3 regions of the Streptomyces sp. NPDC012637 genome follow, and region 1 is predicted to be linked to each of the others. Evidence: riboswitches for the same ligand, from Rfam matches in the RefSeq annotation. Region 1 holds a riboswitch; each other region holds the start of a gene.
What was found. Region 1 has a riboswitch for cyclic di-AMP ahead of ACFY8W_RS02230 (transglycosylase SLT domain-containing protein). Riboswitches for the same ligand answer to the same signal wherever they lie in the genome.
Positions count from the first base shown of each region.

Region 2: linked by a shared signal. The riboswitch ahead of ACFY8W_RS06185 (peptidoglycan DD-metalloendopeptidase family protein) and the one ahead of ACFY8W_RS02230 (transglycosylase SLT domain-containing protein) in region 1 are both predicted to bind cyclic di-AMP.
Region 3: linked by a shared signal. The riboswitch ahead of ACFY8W_RS20360 (peptidoglycan DD-metalloendopeptidase family protein) and the one ahead of ACFY8W_RS02230 (transglycosylase SLT domain-containing protein) in region 1 are both predicted to bind cyclic di-AMP.

Region 1 is NZ_JBIBDS010000001.1:506,156-511,793, reverse strand. Features, by position in the region: gene ACFY8W_RS02245 (histidine kinase) at 1-519, shown strand, start outside; gene ACFY8W_RS02240 (response regulator) at 516-1,235, shown strand; gene ACFY8W_RS02235 (alpha/beta fold hydrolase) at 1,562-2,473, shown strand; cyclic di-AMP (ydaO/yuaA leader) riboswitch at 2,820-2,975, shown strand; gene ACFY8W_RS02230 (transglycosylase SLT domain-containing protein) at 2,980-3,858, shown strand; gene ACFY8W_RS02225 (polysaccharide deacetylase family protein) at 4,012-4,812, shown strand; gene ACFY8W_RS02220 (hypothetical protein) at 4,898-5,305, opposite strand; gene ACFY8W_RS02215 (glutathione S-transferase C-terminal domain-containing protein) at 5,513-5,638, opposite strand, start outside.
Region 2 is NZ_JBIBDS010000001.1:1,364,213-1,369,850, reverse strand. Features, by position in the region: gene ACFY8W_RS06200 (helix-turn-helix domain-containing protein) at 1-373, shown strand, start outside; gene ACFY8W_RS06195 (DUF6126 family protein) at 393-548, shown strand; gene ACFY8W_RS06190 (tyrosine-protein phosphatase) at 567-1,364, opposite strand; cyclic di-AMP (ydaO/yuaA leader) riboswitch at 1,738-1,890, shown strand; gene ACFY8W_RS06185 (peptidoglycan DD-metalloendopeptidase family protein) at 1,895-2,860, shown strand; gene ACFY8W_RS06180 (GDSL-type esterase/lipase family protein) at 3,037-3,831, shown strand; gene ACFY8W_RS06175 (STM4011 family radical SAM protein) at 3,828-4,673, opposite strand; gene ACFY8W_RS06170 (STM4012 family radical SAM protein) at 4,684-5,638, opposite strand, start outside.
Region 3 is NZ_JBIBDS010000004.1:711,817-717,454, reverse strand. Features, by position in the region: gene ACFY8W_RS20365 (aldo/keto reductase) at 1-702, opposite strand, end outside; gene ACFY8W_RS20360 (peptidoglycan DD-metalloendopeptidase family protein) at 770-1,867, opposite strand; cyclic di-AMP (ydaO/yuaA leader) riboswitch at 1,879-2,043, opposite strand; gene ACFY8W_RS20355 (SpoIIE family protein phosphatase) at 2,246-3,487, opposite strand; gene ACFY8W_RS20350 (MFS transporter) at 3,571-4,848, opposite strand; gene ACFY8W_RS20345 (pyridoxal-phosphate dependent enzyme) at 4,845-5,638, opposite strand, start outside.

The DNA of each region.
Region 1 (5,638 bases):
GAGGCCGACGGGCGGGCCGGGGAGTGGTACGCCCCGATGCCGGGACTCGCCCGCCTCGCGGAGGTGGCCGAGCGGACCAGGGCCGCGGGCGTGCCCGTGGACCTGCGCACCGAGGGCGCGCCCCGCGCGCTGGCCCCGGGGACGGAGCTCTGCGCGTACCGGGTCGTGCAGGAGGCACTCACCAACGTGATCAAGCACGCCCGCCCGGCGCGTGCCACGGTGCTCGTCGCGTACCGGCCGGACGAACTCGTCGTCACGGTGACCGACGACGGCCGGCGCCACCGCCCGGATCCGGCCAACGTGCCGACACGCTCAGGACACGGCTTGATCGGCATGCGGGAACGCGCGAGGCTCTACGGCGGAACAGTGGACGCCGGCCCTCGGGCCGAAGGGGGATTCCGCGTGTGCCTCACACTTCCCGTGGCCAGGACGACCGACCGGCAGGGACCTCACCTGGATCACCCGGGTCACCCGGATCGCCCGGATCACCGGGAGAAGGGCAGCAGCCCGCCGGCATGACGGGCGGGAGTGCGCCCGGAACCACGCCGGACCCTGCCGCCGACGGCATCACGGTGCTCGTGGTGGACGACCAGGAACTGATCCGGGCCGGACTCGTCGCCCTGCTGCGGGCGGCGCCCGGTCTCGAGGTCGTCGGCGAGGCCGCCGACGGGGAGTCCGCGGTGCTCCAGGCGGCCCGCGTGCGGCCCGACGTGGTCCTCATGGACATCCGCATGCCGGGCATGGACGGCACCACGGCCACCGAACGCATCCTGGCCCGCTCCGACGGTCCCACCCCGCGGATCCTCGTCCTGACCACCTTCGACCTCGACGAGTACGTGTACGCGGCACTGCGCGCCGGAGCCTCCGGATTCCTGCTGAAGGACACCGGGCCCCAGCGGCTGATCGAGGCCGTTACCGCCGTGGCGGGCGGCGAGATGCTCTTCGCGCCGAGCGTGACCCGCCGGCTGATCGAGGCGTACGTGAACCAGGCGGAGCCGGCCACCGGCGCCGTCGCGGACCTGGACGTCCTCACCGCCCGGGAGTGCGAGGTGCTGCGGCTCACGGCCCGGGGCCTGTCGAACACGGAGATCGCCGAGCAGCTCTACATCGGCGAGGCGACGGTCAAGACCCACCTCAACCGCACGATGAGCAAGCTGAACGTCGACAGCCGTGCCCAGGCGGTCGTCGTCGCCTACGAGAGCGGGCTCGTCGTCCCGGGCGGACCGGCGCTCTGACCGGCCCGAGGCCCGTCGCCCCGTTGGGGTACGGTCGACCTGCCCCAACAGCCGCCCGTGGGAGCCGAGTTCGTCATGGCGAACGGGCGGGGTGCGAGAGCGGGACGAGTACGGGCAAGCCCTGAACGGGCAAGCCCGACGTAGGCAAGCCCTGAACGGGCAAGCCCGACGTAGGCAAGCCCTGAACGGGCAAGCCCTGCGCAGGCGGGCCGAGCAGCGACGCACCCGAGCAGCACCACGCCGAGCAGCGCCACGCCGAGCGGCACCACACCGAGCAGATTCACGCCGGGACACACCGAGCACCAGGCAGACGAGGAGACGCGACCATGACCCGTCCGGACGGACCGCGGCCGGCACCCGAACCGATACCGCTCGACCTCCCCGTGGACGGGGCGACGCTCCGCGTGCTGCGCTTCGGCACCGGACCGCGGACCGCCGTCGCCGCCCACGGCATATCGGCCTCGGGGATGTCCTTCGCGGCCGTCGCCCGGCACCTGCCGGCGGACTGGTCGCTGTACGCGGTCGACCTGCGAGGCCGCGGCGGCAGCTCGACCGCCCCCGGCCCGTACGGCATCGACCGGCACGCCGCCGATCTCGTGACGGCGGCCCGGACCTGGGGCGACGGCGGACCCGTGGCCCTGACAGGGCAGTCCATGGGCGCCTACGTGGCGCTGCGTGCCGCCGCCCGGGAGCCCGGCCTCTTCGCACGCCTCCTGCTGGTCGACGGCGGCCTGCCGCTCCCGCTGCCCGCCGACGCCGACCCCGACGCGGTGCTCGGCGCCAGTCTGGGCCCGGCGCTCGCCCGGCTCTCGATGACGTACGACAGCGACGAGGCCTACGTCGACTTCTTCCGCGCGCACCCGGCGCTCGGGCCGCACTGGAACGAGGACATCGAGGCGTACGTCCGCTACGACCTCACCGGCCCCGAGGGCGCCCGCCGCTCGCGCGCCCAGGAGGCGGCGGTGCGGCAGGACGGGCGGGAACTCCTCACCAGCGCCGCGTCGTTCGGCACGGACCTGGCCGGTCTGAAGGTGCCCACGCTGCTGCTGCACGCGCCGCTCGGGCTGCTCGGCGAGGCGCCCGCCATGCTGCCGCCCGCGCTCGTCGACCACTGGACCGCGCAGGCGCCGAGCCTGACCGCCGAGTTCGTGCCGGACTGCAACCACTACACGATCCTCATGGGCGACCCGGCCTCCATGGTCGCGGAGCGGCTGGTGCCGCCGCACGGCCGCGGCTGATCCGATCCGCATTGCAGGGCAAACCGGACGATGTCCGGTTATTCCACTGCAATACCGGAATGCTGATCCGATTCCGCAACAGGGTATTTCGCTCCCGCATAAAGGACCCGGCCGGGGCGCGTGATCTGAATCACGCCCGGCCTGTCCCCGTCGCTGCTGCCGTGGCGTCAGATCCGGCATGCCGGAAAAGGGTTGGCGCGAGGGCGGTGGCCGGCCTGAATGATCCTTTGGGAATTCCGGGTAGATCGATTTGCCGGGATGAATTCCTGCCTTGTTTTCCGGATTTGTTTTCGCATAGCGTCACCCCGCAACCGGACGGAAACGCCGAATCCTGCCGCCGTCCGGGCGACCGCACTCACCACACTTCCGGCAGGAGCGGGGGACCCAGGTTTGCCGCCGGTCCCGGTCTCCGGGGACGGCTCGGGGTGAAGCCGCGCATGCCGCGGCCGGGCATCTCCTGCCCGAACCCGACAGCTCACCTCGCAGGCGGAGGAGAGGAACCCGCCATGCGTGGACACGGCAAGCACCGCCGCCCCAAGAACGCCCCGCTCGCCCGCGGCATCGCCGCCGTGAGCCTCACCGGCAGCGCCGCGCTCGCGCTCCCGCTGGCCGGAGCCACCGGTGCGGCCGCCGTCGCCCCACACGGCGCGAACTCCGTCACAGTGGCAAAGCCGGCGCTCTCCGCGGCCGTCCAGGCGGTCGCGGATAAGGCTCCGAAGGCGGCATCCAAGGCCGCTCCGGTGAAGTATTCCGTCGTCACCGGGGACTCGCTCTCGAAGATCGCCCGGAAGTACGGCGTGAAGGGCGGCTGGAAGAAGCTCTACCGGGACAACCGGAAGGTCGTCGGCAAGGACCCGGCTCTCATCCGGCCCGGCCAGAAGCTCTCCGTCGCCGCCACCCGGACCGCGCCCCGCCCGGCGGCCCCGTCCACCGCCACCCGGTCCTCCGTCACCCGCGCCTCCGTCACCACGGGCTCGGCCGCCTCCGCCCCGGCCCCGGCGGTCAAGGCCGTCGCCAGCGCCGCCACCAAGGCCGCGGCCGCGGGCTCCACCGGCTACACGTACGCGGACAACCTCGAGGGCTGGATCCGCGAGTCCCTCGACATCATGGCCCGCGAGGGCATCCCCGGTAGCTTCGACGGCATCTACCGCAACATCATGCGCGAGTCGTCCGGCAACCCCCGCGCCATCAACAACTGGGACTCCAACGCCCTCGCCGGCACCCCGTCCAAGGGCCTGCTCCAGGTGATCGACCCCACGTTCCGGGCCTACCACGTCGCCGGCACCGCCAACGACCCGTACGACCCCGTCGCCAACATCACGGCCGCCTGCAACTACGCCGCCGACCGCTACGGCTCCATCGACAACGTCTTCGGCGCCTACTGACCGACCGGTTCGCCGCCGCCGACACGGCCGGGCACCCCTCACGGGGCGCCCGGCCGTGTCGTTCTCCCGGAAATCGATGAAACCTTCCCGCCGTCTCTGCCGTCCTCCCCTGCGGGAGCCGTTCGGGACGAAGACGCTGGGAGTGGGCACCGCATGGGGCTGAAGGGCAAGTACACCGCACACATAGCCGTGGTGGCGTCGGCGGTCGCGATCGGTCTTGCCTCGTGGGGGGCCGCCGCGCTGACGGACACCGAGGCCGAGGCCCAGGCGGCGGGGAAGCGGCAGGAGCAGCGGGTGCCGGGCGAGGACGCCAAGGGGCCGGCACAGGTGCCGCCGGTGAAGGTGCCCCAGAGCATCGCGCACGGAGCGGAGGCCGGCGGCAGGTCGGTGAACATCACCATCGACGACGGCCCCGACCCCCGGTGGACGCCCAAGGTGCTCGACATCCTCAAGGAGAACGACGTCAAGGCCGTGTTCTGCATGGTCGGTCCGCGGGCGAAGGAGTTCCCCGAGCTGGTCAAGCGGGTCGTGGCGGAGGGCCACCGGCTCTGCGACCACACCGTGTCCCACGACACCACCATGGACAAGAAGCCCGTCGGTTACCAGAAGCAGCAGATCCTCGACGCGAAGCGGATGATCGAGGACGCGGCCGGGGGAGCGAAGGTGGAGTACTACCGGGCCCCCGGCGGCGCGTTCACCCCGAACAGCCGGCGCATCGCCGCGGAGGCCGGGATGCGGCCGCTCGGCTGGAACGTGGACACGAAGGACTTCGAGCTGCCGGGGACGAACGCCATCGTCAACACGGTGAAGCAGGAGCTGCCCAACGGACCGACCATCCTCTTCCACGACGGCGGCGGCGACCGCAGCCAGACCGTCGCGGCGCTCAAGCAGGTGCTGCCGTGGCTGAAGGAGCAGGGACACCCGACCAGCTTCCCGGTGCGGACCACGCCCTGAACCACCGGGCGCAGCCCGGGACCTGTCGGCCGATCAGAGCCGGACGGGCCCCGGCCCGCCGCTCCTGGCGCGCGGCCTGCCGTTCCTAGCGCGCGGCCGCGAGGCGCAGTCCGCCACAGGCGTACAAGGCGGTGTCGACGAGGGCCGGGAGCACCGGCCGGCCCGGCTCCGGCGCGAGCCGGGCGAGGCGGTGCATGGTCAGGGCCGCCTCCCACGCCGAGGTCTTCGCCGGTGAACCGCCCCAGGAGACGGCCTCGAGTCTCGCCCAGAGGTGCGCGCCGAACCCGAGATGAATCGTTCCTTCCCGGGCCGCCTCCTCGTCGAGGGCCTCACGTACCGCCGTCAGGAACGTCACGGCGTCCCTGGGTCCCAGGGCCTCGACGACGATCCGGAGGTAGGGAGCGATCAGACCGGTCGCCTCCGGCCACTCGGCTTCGTCACCGAAGCGCTCGCGCAGGTGTGCGTACAGCGGGTGTTCCATGCAGTGGGTCATGAAGGCACAGATACGTTTCCGCGCCCCGCGATCACCGTGGCGACACGCCGAACGCGGCGCTCCGACGCCCGTATGGAGGCGTGCCGCCCGCTCGCGGTCCTCCGCCGCGGCACGAAAGGCCGCCGCCCCCTCCCGGGAGCGGAGCTCGCGCCAGCGGTCGTCGGTGAGGGCAGCCGGCCGGCGGAGGGCGGCCGGGCGGAGGGCGGGTCAGCCGGGCGGGGGCACTCGCTCCGACGGCGGCGGTGGCCCGGGCGGCGTGCCGTCGCCGAAGGGGCGTCCGCCCAGCGCCTCCCGGCCGTGGGGCGAGAGCCACTCCCCGGTGGCGGGGCCGCG
Region 2 (5,638 bases), 860 kb from region 1:
GCGTGACCCGGTGGTCCGGGGCGGGAAGGCCGAGGCCGTCGAGGCCGACGGCTGGCTCTACCGTCCCGCGGGAGCGGCGGGCCGCGCCATGCAGGCGCTGCGCGTCCACGTGCCGTACGCCACCAGCGCCGACATCGTGCGGGTCCACCCCGGCGAGGAGTGGATCCACGTCCTCGAGGGCCGGGTCAGGCTCGCGCTCGGCGACACGGTGCACGTCCTCGACCCCGGGGACAGCGCGCACTTCGACTCGCTCACCCCGCACCGCATCGGCGCCGCCACCCGCGGCGGCGCCGAGCTGCTGTTCGTCCACACGCTGCTGCAGAGCCCCGCCGCCGAACTGTGCCTCGGCGACGGCACTCCGCACCGCCGCTGACCCCCCCGAGAGGATCGACATGTCCGAGAAGTCCGCACCGGTCACCGGCGAGGAGCGCGGTGGCGGCAAGTTCCCGAAGGGCCTGGTGCTCCGGCTCTTCGCCTACCTGGTCGCCGGCCACCTCTTCGCCGCGTTCCTCTACCTGCTGTTCGCCATGGGCGCGCAGAACCAGTAGGGGAACCTCCTCAGGGGCCTACGCGCCGGTGAGCAGCCGCTCGCGCAGCCGCTCTCGGGTCTCCGGGGCGAGCCGCAGCCCCTCCGTCAGATAGGCGTCGACCGAGCCCCAGGTCGCCCCGATGGCGTCGAAGGCGGCCCGCAGGTACTCCACCCGCGCATCGAAGAGCGGGCTCAGCAGCTCCATCACCTCGGGCGACATGGCGTCCGGGGCGGTGGAGCTGCGCTGCACCTTGTAGCGGCGGTGCGGGGCGTTGGACTTCAGGTAGTCCTCCTCGATCGCCTCGCGCTCCACGCCGACCGCGAGCAGCGAGATCGCGATGGCCAGACCGGCCCGGTCCTTGCCGGCCGCGCAGTGCATCAGGGCGGGGACGCTGTCCTCGGCCATGGCGTGCAGGATCCGGCTGTGCTCCGCGGTCTTCCCGACGATCATCTTCCGGTACGAATCGGACATCCGGGCAGCGGCCTTGCCCTCGCCGAGCAGCTCGCGCAGCTGGGCCACGTCCCCGCTGCGGACCAGTTTCCAGAACTCCTTGCCGTCGGCCGGGTCGCTCAGGGGTATGTTCACGTTCCGCACGCCGGGAAGATCGACGTCCGGGCCCTCGACGTTCCGGTCGGCCTCGTTGCGGAAGTCGAAGACGGTGTGGAGGTCCAGGGTGGCGAGGAACTGCGCGTCCTCGGTCGTGGCGTGCGCCAGGTGGCCGCTGCGGAAGAGCCGCCCGGGACGCACGGACAGGCCGTCCACGGTCGGCAGTCCGCCCAGGTCGCGGAAGTTGCGTACGCCGGTGAGTTCGGGCTCGGTCGTCGCTTGCGTCACGGTTGCTCCTGCTCTCGAGATCGGTTCCTGGGGCAATCATCATGGCTGGAACGCTCCGCACACACCCCATCGGGATGGAATGGGCGATCTGTCCCAATTGACTGATTGGACATAAGGCGCCCTGGTTGTAGGGGAGATGGGTGCCGGGGCGTGAGCAGCGTCTCACCCGTGACGGACCGTGGCTGATCGTCTTTCCCAAATTCCCTTGGGCAAAGGGAAATCGAGGGACCGTCATCCACGGAGGGTGACCGGAATTCCGGCCGCAATTCACACGGCAATCGAATTCATGGAACCCCTGGGTTGTTCCCGTCGTCCTCGCTCGTCTAGCGTCGCGCTCACTCCGGACGGACCGCCTAATCCTGCCGCCGACCGGAATCCGCACCCACCCGTACACGGCAGGAGCGGGGGACCCAGGTATGACGCCGACCCCTCGAAAGGACGGCTCGGGGTGAAGCCGCGCGACCACGCGGCCGGACATCTCCAGTCCGAACCCGACAGCTCACCTCGCAGGCGACGGAGAGGAATTCGCCATGCCCGCGAAGGGTAAGCACCGCCGTCCCAAGGTCAACCCGATCACCCGCGGGTTCGTGGCCGCCGGCGCCGGAGGCGCCGTCGTCGCCCTCCCGCTGATCGGTGCCACCGGCGCTCACGCCGCCGAGCAGAACGCCCCCGCGTCCCCGCAGCAGGCCGTCGCCGCCGCTGCCCCGGCCGCCGCGACCCCCGCCAAGGCCCCGGCCAAGGCGAAGACGTACACCGTCGTGCGCGGCGACTACCTGTCGAAGATCGCCACCGAGCACCACCTGGCCGGCGGCTGGCAGAAGCTCTACCGCGACAACCGCCAGGTCGTCGGCGAGAACCCCTCGCTGATCCTCCCCGGCATGAAGCTCACCCTCGGCGCCAAGAACACCGCCAAGGCGACGCCCGCGCCCAAGGCCGCCGCGCCCAAGAGCTCCGCCAAGAACGGTGACGACGCGCCCGCCCGCGCCTCCCGCGGCAGCGAGCGCGCCTCGGCCCCGGCCGTCGCCTCCTCGGACTCGGCCTCCTCCTCGTCCTCGTCCGCCGGCTCCTCGTCGGCCGGCGCGGCCAGCTCCTCCGGCTGGGTCGCCCCCGTCGGCGGCGGCATCTCCACCCCGTACCGGGCCTCCGGCTCGATGTGGTCCTCCGGCTACCACACCGGTGTCGACTTCATCGCCTCCTCCGGCACCTCCGTCCGCGCGGTCGGCCCCGGCACCGTCCACTCCGCCGGCTGGAGCGGCGCCTACGGCAACGAGGTCGTCATCCAGCACGCCGACGGCACGTACTCCCAGTACGCCCACCTCTCCTCGCTGTCCGTCTCCGCCGGCCAGTCCGTGAGCGGCGGCCAGCAGATCGGTCTCTCCGGTTCGACCGGCAACTCCACCGGACCGCACCTCCACTTCGAGATCCGCACCGGCCCGGGCTACGGCTCCGACATCGACCCGCTGGCCTACCTCCGCCAGCACGGCGTGGGCATCTGACCTCACGTCAGCACCCCGTCGTCACGGGCGGCGGCACTCCGGAGGCCCGGCACACCAGTGCCGGGCCTCCGGCGTATTCCGGCTTGGTGGAATCTTTATCGGTGGCATATGTCACCCACCGTCAACCCCTCCTTACGGTCGCGTAGGTCACATCCCGAGGGGAAGGATGTGCTCCCGTGGCAGACGATTCGAGATCAACAGACAAGAACGCATTCGGGTCGTACGCGGCGATCGGTGACAGCTTCACCGAAGGCGTCGGAGACCCCGGGCCCGACGGGACCTTCGTCGGCTGGGCGGACCGGTTCGCGGTCCTGCTGGCCGACGAACTGCCGGAGCACGAGGACTTCCGGTACGCCAATCTCGCCGTACGGGGGCGCCTACTCGACCAGATCGTCGTGGAACAGGTCCCGCGGGCGAAGGAACTCGCCCCGGACCTCGTGACCTTCTGCGCGGGCGGAAACGACATCATCCGCCCCGGCACCGACCCCGACGACGTCGCCGAGCGCTTCGAGCGCGCGGTGGCCGACCTCACCTCCGCCGTCGGCACCGTCATGGTGACCACCGGCTTCGACACCCGCGACGTGCCCCTCCTCAAGCACCTGAGGGGCAAGATCGCCACGTACAACGGGCACGTCCGCGCCATCGCCGACCGGTACGGCTGCCCGGTGCTCGACCTGTGGTCGCTGAAGTCCGTCCAGGACCGCCGCGCCTGGGACGAGGACCGGCTCCACCTGTCGCCCGAGGGCCACACCCGGGTCGCGCTGCGCGCCGCCCAGGTCCTCGGCAGGCCCGTACCCGCCGACCCGGAGCAGCCGTGGCCGCCGCGGCCGCCGCGCGGCACCCTGGAGGTCCGCAAGGACGACATCCACTGGGCCAGGGAGTACCTGGTGCCGTGGATCGGGCGCCGACTGCGCGGCGAGAGCTCCGGCGACCACGTCGAGGCCAAGCGGCCCGACCTCATCCCCCTCTAGGGCAGGGCCGGGATCCGTTCCAGGACGCCGCCGGCGAACACGTCGTACAGCGGCAGCGTCTCCAGGTGCACGTAGCCGATGTGGCAGTCGCAGACGGCGAGCGGACAGGGGCGCGGGCGGAGCGCGGCGCGGTACGAGCCGTCGTACAGGTTGCCCAGCTCGGCGCGGACGAAGTGGCAGCGCCGCACCGTCCCGTCGCCGTCCACCGAGACGACCGACTCGCCGGTGCGGCAGGGGAGCCCCGCCGAGGCGTGCGGATGCCGGCTGTACGGGAAGAGGGGGTCGAGGGCCGTCCAGTCCTCGGCCTCCTCGTCCGTGTACGTACGGCCCTCCGCCGCGTTCACCCACAGGTACACCTGCTCCGGCAGCTCCGCCCGCAGCCGCCGGGCGTGCTCCCGGTGCTCGGGCAGACCGACGACGCCCACGCTGAAGCGGACGCCCCGCGCGGCGAGGTCGTGGCACTTGCCGAGGAACCGCTCGTACGGCGTCTGGCCCGGGTGGTAGGTGCACCACAGCGCCAGCGAGCCGAGGTCGGCCTCCGCCAGCCACTCCGTACGGCAGCTCAGATTGGTCTGGATGGCCACCCGCTCCACGTGCGGCAGCCGGGACAGTTCCACCATCGTCCGCCGGTACCAGGACCGCACCAGTCCCTCTCCCCAGGGCGTGAACAGGATCCGCAGCCGGTCCCCGGTCCGTCCGGCCGCCCACGCGGCGAAGCGCTCCAGCGCCGCCCGGTCGGCCCGCAGCTGCTCCCGGCTGTCGCGGCGCTTCGCGAACGGGCAGTACGGACAGTCGTAGTCGCAGGAGGCCAGCGGCCCCCGGTAGAGCAGGGTCAGATCCATCCCGGCCCCGCTACTTCGCCTCGTACGCGGCCATCGCCGCCCGCACCGCCGGCGAGAACAGCTCCGGGCCGAGCCCGTCCGAGTACGCCAGTCCCTCCGGCGACAGCCGCAGCAACCCGTCCGGGGCGTCGGTGTCCAGCCAGCCCCACTGCTCGAACCGGGCCAGCTCGGCCCCGAAATCCGCGAACGGCGAGCCGCCGAACCGGGCCGCGTAGCCGTCCACCGGCATGCCCTCGGCCTGGAGCAGCGACTGCAGCAGATGACGGCGGCGCGCCTCGTCGGCGTCGACCCGGCGGCCCACCTCCGCACGGGAGAAGTCGGCCGTCTCCGTGTAGCCGTCGATGATCGAGCGGATCTCGCGCATCTCCACCGCGTAGTCGAAGGAGTAGTGCAGCCGCGAGGTGTACGAGCGGGCGCCGCAGCCCAGCCCGATCATGCCGTCCGTCTGGCAGGCGTGGTCGTCGGGACCCAGCGCGGGCGCGTCCGCCCGGCGGAACATGCGCATCGACACCTGCTCGTAGCCGTGGGCGAGGAGGTGGTCGCGGCCGTGCCGGTAGAGGCGGAGCCGCTGTTCGTCCCACTCCCGGTCGGCCGCCGCCGGGTCCTGGACCCGGCCGAGACCCGTCAGCGGGCGCACGTACAGCGGATAGAGGTACAGCTCCTCGGGACGCCAGGCGAGTGCGGCGTCGAGCGAGCGGCGCCAGGACTCCTCGGTCTGGCCCCCGATGCCGTAGATCAGGTCGATGTTGAGGACCGGGACGCCGGTGTCCCGGATGCGGCCGAGGGCGGCCTCGACGTCCGCGCGGCGCTGCGGGCGCACCGCGGCCCTTGCCTCGGCCTCGACGAAGCTCTGCACGCCGATGCTCAGCCGGGTCGCGCCCCGCTCGGCGAGCACCGCGAGCCGGTCGGCGGTCGCCGTGGCCGGCGAGGTCTCCACGGACAGGGGTACCGCCCGCAGATCGGCT
Region 3 (5,638 bases), on a different contig from region 1:
CGCGGCACGGACGCTGGAGACGGTGGCACCGGGGCGGTACTTGCCGGTGAGGAAGCCGGAGGCGAGGCCGAAGTACGGCACGGCCGCGAGCCCGGCCTGCGCTGCGGTGTCGAGGAGCGGGCCCTCGTAGGTCTCGCGGGACACCAGGTTGTAGTGCGGCTGCAGGGCGACGTAGCGGGCGAGGCCCTCGGCCTCGGCGAAGTCGAGGGAGGCGCGCAGCCGCTCCGGGGAGATGTTGGAGGCGGCGACGGCCCGCACCTTGCCGTCCTTCACCAGCTGGTCGAGGGCGGTGACGATCTCCTCCACCGGGACCGACTCGTCGTCGAAGTGCGTGTAGTAGAGGTCGATGTGGTCGGTGCCGAGGCGGCGCAGCGACTCCTCGGCGGCGGCCTTGATGGTGGTGGCGCTCAGGCCCTTGTACTGCGGGTGCGAGCCGACCTTGGTGGCGACGAGGATGTCGGAGCGGTTGCCGCGGGAGGCGAGCCAGCGGCCGATGACGGTCTCGGACTCGCCGCCCTCGTTGCCCTCGGCCCAGGCCGAGTAGACGTCGGCGGTGTCGACGAAGTTGCCGCCGGCGGCGGCGTAGGCGTCGAGGACGGCGAAGGACTGCGCCTCGTCGGCGCTCCAGCCGAAGACGTTGCCGCCCAGGGCGAGCGGGAAGACGTGCAGGTCGGAGGTGCCCAGCTGGCGAAGAGAAGTCATGGGTCGATCAACCTCCCGCACCACCGGGCGTATTCCGGCGGTGCGGCAGGATCCGCGGTTGCGCAGGTCAGACGCTCAGGCCCTTGGAGTTCAGCCACGCCGCCGGGTCGATGCCGTCGCCGGACGGGGTGTGCACCTCGAGGTGGAGGTGCGGGCCGGTGACGTTGCCGGTGGCGCCGACACGGCCGATGGTCTCGCCGGTGCCGACGGACTGGCCGGCGCCGACGGTCATCGACGAGAGGTGGCAGTACCAGACCTCGGTGCCGTCCTCCAGCTCCAGGACGATGCGGTAGCCGTACGCGCCGGACCAGCCGGCGGACTGCACGGTGCCGCCGTGGACGGCCTTGACCGGGGTGCCGGTGGGAGCGGCGAAGTCCAGGCCGGTGTGGTAGCCGGAGGACCACATCGAGCCGGCCTGGCCGTAGGTCGAGGTGATCGTGTACGAGGAGGTCGGCAGCGCGTAGCTGGCGGCGAGCTGGGCGAGGCGCTCGGCCTCGGCCTTCGCCGCGGCCTCCTCCTCGGCCTTCTTCTTCGCCTCGGCGGCCGCCTGCTCCGCCGCGTCGGCCTTGGCCTCGGCCTCCGCCGCCGCCTTCTCGGCCGCGGCCTTCTCCGCCGCCTCCTTGGCCGCGGCGTCCGCGGCGGCCTGCTGCTGCTCGGCCTGCTGGAGGATGCGGGCGCGCAGCGCCTCGCCGGCGTCGGTCGACGTCCTGGTCCCGGCCCGGGTGTCCGCGCCGTCGGTGCCGGCGCCCTCGTTCGCGGCGGTGGTGTAGGTGAGCGCGGTGAGCGGCTGGGCGTTGTTGCCGGCGCTGTCCGCGATGCCCTTGCTCTCGGCGTCCGAGCCGATCAGGTCGCCGACGCCCGGCAGTTCGGAGGCGTCGGGCAGGTCGAGGTCCGGCAGCGCTATCGAGACCGGAGGCTTCTGCTGGGCGGTGGCCAGGCCGCCCGCGCCGACGGCGGCGATGACGCCGACACCGAGCACGGTGGAGGAACGGGCGAAGTTGGAGCGCTGCTTGACGACGCGGTGGCGTCCGCCGGAGCGGTTCCGGTCCCGCAGGGAGTCCTCGGTGGGGTTCCACTCCTCCGCGGCCCCGTCCAGGGCGCCCGCCGCGCCGGGGGCGTCGTAGGAGGCGAAGGGGGCTTGCGGAGCCGGGGTGTTGGACGCCACGGAGGCGCTCTCCTTTCCTTCCTTCTCGCCTACCGGGTTAGCTGACGGGTTCGGAGCAGGAAGGTCTCCTACGGGCTGTGCCGCACGGTCGCACGAGGCGGACGAGTGCGGTGGGGCCCGATTCACCCCAAGTGGTGGTTCCCCGGTTCCCTTGCGGGATTCGGCGCGCGCGCACGGTGCCGTCTCTTGCGACGGCTGTGACGACCGCGCTGCGTTATCGAACGTTAATAGACTCGACCACCCGATTCCAAGCTGTTCCCCTTGATCATTAGCTGAATTGGGAGGGCATCGCCCGATTTGACCCCCACTCAGAAAAGCGTCAGGAGCAAACTCCGGAACTGACGTTACGTCAATTGTTATCGGAGGGACACCTGTCGACTACGGCCGGTCACCGTCCGCCCGAGGTCGCGACGAGAGGGCCTCCGGATGCTGCGGCCCGGCCCCGTCCGGCGGCACCACCGGCATCGTCCGCCGCCGCTCCGGCTGCCCCGCCGCCCGGCGGCTCACCGCCAGCAGCGCCATGTCGTCCGTCGTACCCCCGTCCGTGTGCCGGCGCACGTCCGCCACCAGCGCGTCGAGCAGCTCCTCGGGCCCCGGGAAGATCCGCCCCGCGAGGCGCGCCCCCGGCTCGTAGAACACCCCCGCCGAGTCCCGCGCCTCCGAGAGACCATCCGTGTAGAACAGCAGCGTCGCGCCCTGCGGATACGGCGTCACGTCCGCCCGGTCCGGCCACACGCCCAGGTCCCCCATGCCCAGCGGCAGCGCGGCCTCGCTCGGCCGCAGCAGCTCGACACCGCCGTCCGCGTGCAGGAGCAGCGGCTCGGGATGCCCCCGGTTGACCACCCGTACGACCCGGTCGCCGCCCGGGATCTCGGCCAGCACCGCCGTCGTGAAGCCCTCGAAGGCGTCGAGACCCGCCCGCCGCGCGCCCTCCCGGGCCAGCGCCCGCTCCAGGCGCGCCGCCACGCCCTCCAGCGTCGACTCCTGCTCGGCCGCCTCCCGGAAGGCGCCGATGACCACCGCCACCGCCTCCACCGCGTCGAGGCCCTTGCCCCGCACGTCGCCCACCACCATCCGCACCCCGTGCGGGGTGTCCTGCACCGCGAACAGGTCGCCGCCGATGAACGCGTCCGCCTGGGCCGCCACGTACCGCGCCGCGATCTGGAGGCCGCCGATCCGCTCGGCGGGCGTGGGCAGCACCGCCTTCTGCGCCGTCTCGGCGATCACCCTCGCCGAGGCGAGCCGTTCCCCGCTGCGCCGCACCACCCGGTTGATCAGCACGGCGAGCGCCGAGACCGTGACGACCGTCAGCGTCTCCGTCAGCGCCGGGATCCTGTCCGCGGTCCCGTTGTAGAGGTGCAGCCCGATGCTCGCGAGGACCGCGGCGAGCCCCGTGACCAGCGTCGTCAGCATGGAGAAGAACGGGGCCGCGATCAGCGGCGCCGCCGAGTACAGCGGCGCCGCCGTGTAGGTCGGCGGCGTGGACAGGTCGTACGCCACGCCGCCGAGGATCAGCAGCGGAGGCAGGGCCCGCAGGAAGCGCCGGGCACCGCGGTACGGGCCCGCGCCGCCGCCCGGGACCTCACCGCCCGCTCCGCCGGCCGCCGCTGCTCGCCCCACCTGTGCTCTCCTGCCCGGTCGGTCGGCCGGTCCGCCCGTCCGTCCACGGCGGCGGACCGTTCCGCGCCCACCTCAGGGTGCCGTCAGGCCGTACGGCTCGGCGACTCCTCCTCGGCCGGTTGGCGTACGGCGAGCCGCCCGCCCCGCGCCAGGGCCGCCATGGCGGCCGCGCAGCCGAGGCCGACCGCACACAGCACCAGCCAGGGCACCGCCGACCAGCCCGTCACGTCGAGCAGCGCGCCCGTCCCCAGGTTCCCCAGGGTGATGCCGACCCCGCAGACCGTGTTGTACAGCCCGTAGTGGGTGGCGACCCAGCGGCCCTCGGACAGGGCGACGACCGTGTCCATCTCGAACGGGTAGAGCACCGCGTTCGCGACCGCCAGGACCGCCGCGCACAGCAGCAGCGCGGGCAGCGAGCGCCCCAGCGCGGCCGGCACCAGGAACGCCGCCCCCATCAGGGCGAGCCCCAGGACCAGACACCGCTCCCGGGAGAGCCGCGCCTTGCACCAGGCGGTGATCCGCAGCTGTCCGGCGAGCGCGACCAGCGCCGACACCGCGAACAGGGCGGTCGTCGCCGCCGTGCCGCCCGCGGCGAGCGGCAGCGCCAGGTAGACCTGGAAGGACAGCACGTACGAACCGGTCATCGCCAGCGAGAACAGCCAGAAGACCCGGTTGGCGAGCACCGTCCGGAACTGCCCCCGGTCCTGCCCGGCCGCCCCGGCCGCCCCGTCGTCCTTGTGCCGTACGGGCAGATGCCTCAGCTGTACGAGGGTGAGCGCGGCGAACAGGAGCGCGGCCACCACGCACGTCAGCCGGAACGACACCCCCGTCAGGGCCACCCCGACCAGCGGCCCGAGCAGGATGCCCGCCTGGTAGTACGTGTTGAACAGGGCGAACGCCTCGACGCGCCGCTCCTCTCCCGCCTCCGCCGCCAGGTACGCCCGCACCGCCGGGTTGAACAGCGCACCCGCGAGGCCCGTCGCGAGCGAGGCGGCGATCAGCATCGGCAGCGACTGCGCGAAGGCGAGCGCCCCGAAGCCGGCCGTCCGCAGCGCGCAGCCGGCGACGATCAGCGGCTTGAAGCCCAGCCGGTCGGCGAGCGCGCCGCCGACGAGGAACATGCCCTGCTGGGAGAGGTTCCGCGCGCCGAGCACCAGGCCGACCGCCCAGGCGGCCATGCCGAGCCCGTCGGCCAGATGGGCCGCCAGGTACGGCATCAGCATGTAGAAGCCGAGGTTGATGGTGAGCTGGTTGAGGAACAGCAGCCGCACGGCCGGTTCGAAGCCGCGCGACCGCTTCCCGATGCCGCCCTTCGGGGCCGCGGTGGTGCTGCCCGCCGGCCCGGCCGTCCGACGGCTCATCGGGCCCGCTCCACGACGCGCCGGGTCCAGCCGCTGACCGGCTCGCCCTCGGCGAAGGCCACGGGCTCCTCCCGTACCGGACCGTCGAGCAGGCCGTGCGCCGCGCAGAACTCGTCGTTGAACACGGTGTCGAAGTAGCGGTGCGGCCCGTCGGGGAAGACCGCCGCGATCCGGGTGCCGCGCGGCCGGGTGCGGGCGAGCCAGCCGGCGACCAGCGCGACCGCGCCGACGCTCCAGCCGCCGGTCGCGAACTGCCGGGCGGCCAGCCGGCGGGCCGCCCGTACCGCCTCCGCGGGACCCACCCAGTGGATCTCGTCGAAGGCACCGTGGTCGACGTTGCCGGGGTGGATGGAGGAGCCGAGCCCGCGCATCAGCCGCGGGCCGGCCGGCAGCCCGAAGACGGTGGAGCCGACGGAGTCGACGCCGACGAGTTCGAGCGCGGGGCTGGAGGTCGCGCGCAGGGCGCGGGAGATCCCGGCCGAGTGGCCGCCGGTGCCGACCGCGCAGACCAGCACGTCGACGCGGTCGATCTGCTCGGAGAGCTCGGCGGCGAGCCCGGCGTACGCCTCCGGGTTGTCGGGGTTCCCGTACTGGTTGGGCCACCAGGCGCCGGGGAGGGCGAGGAGTAGTTCCGCCACCCGGTCCATCCGTGCCTGCTGCCAGCCGCCCTGCGGACTGGGCTCCGGCACGACGTGGACCTGCGCGCCGTGGGCGGTCAGCATCCGCTCCACGATCGGTTCGAGACCCGGGTCGGTGACGACGTGGACGGGGTGGCCGTGCAGGATCCCGG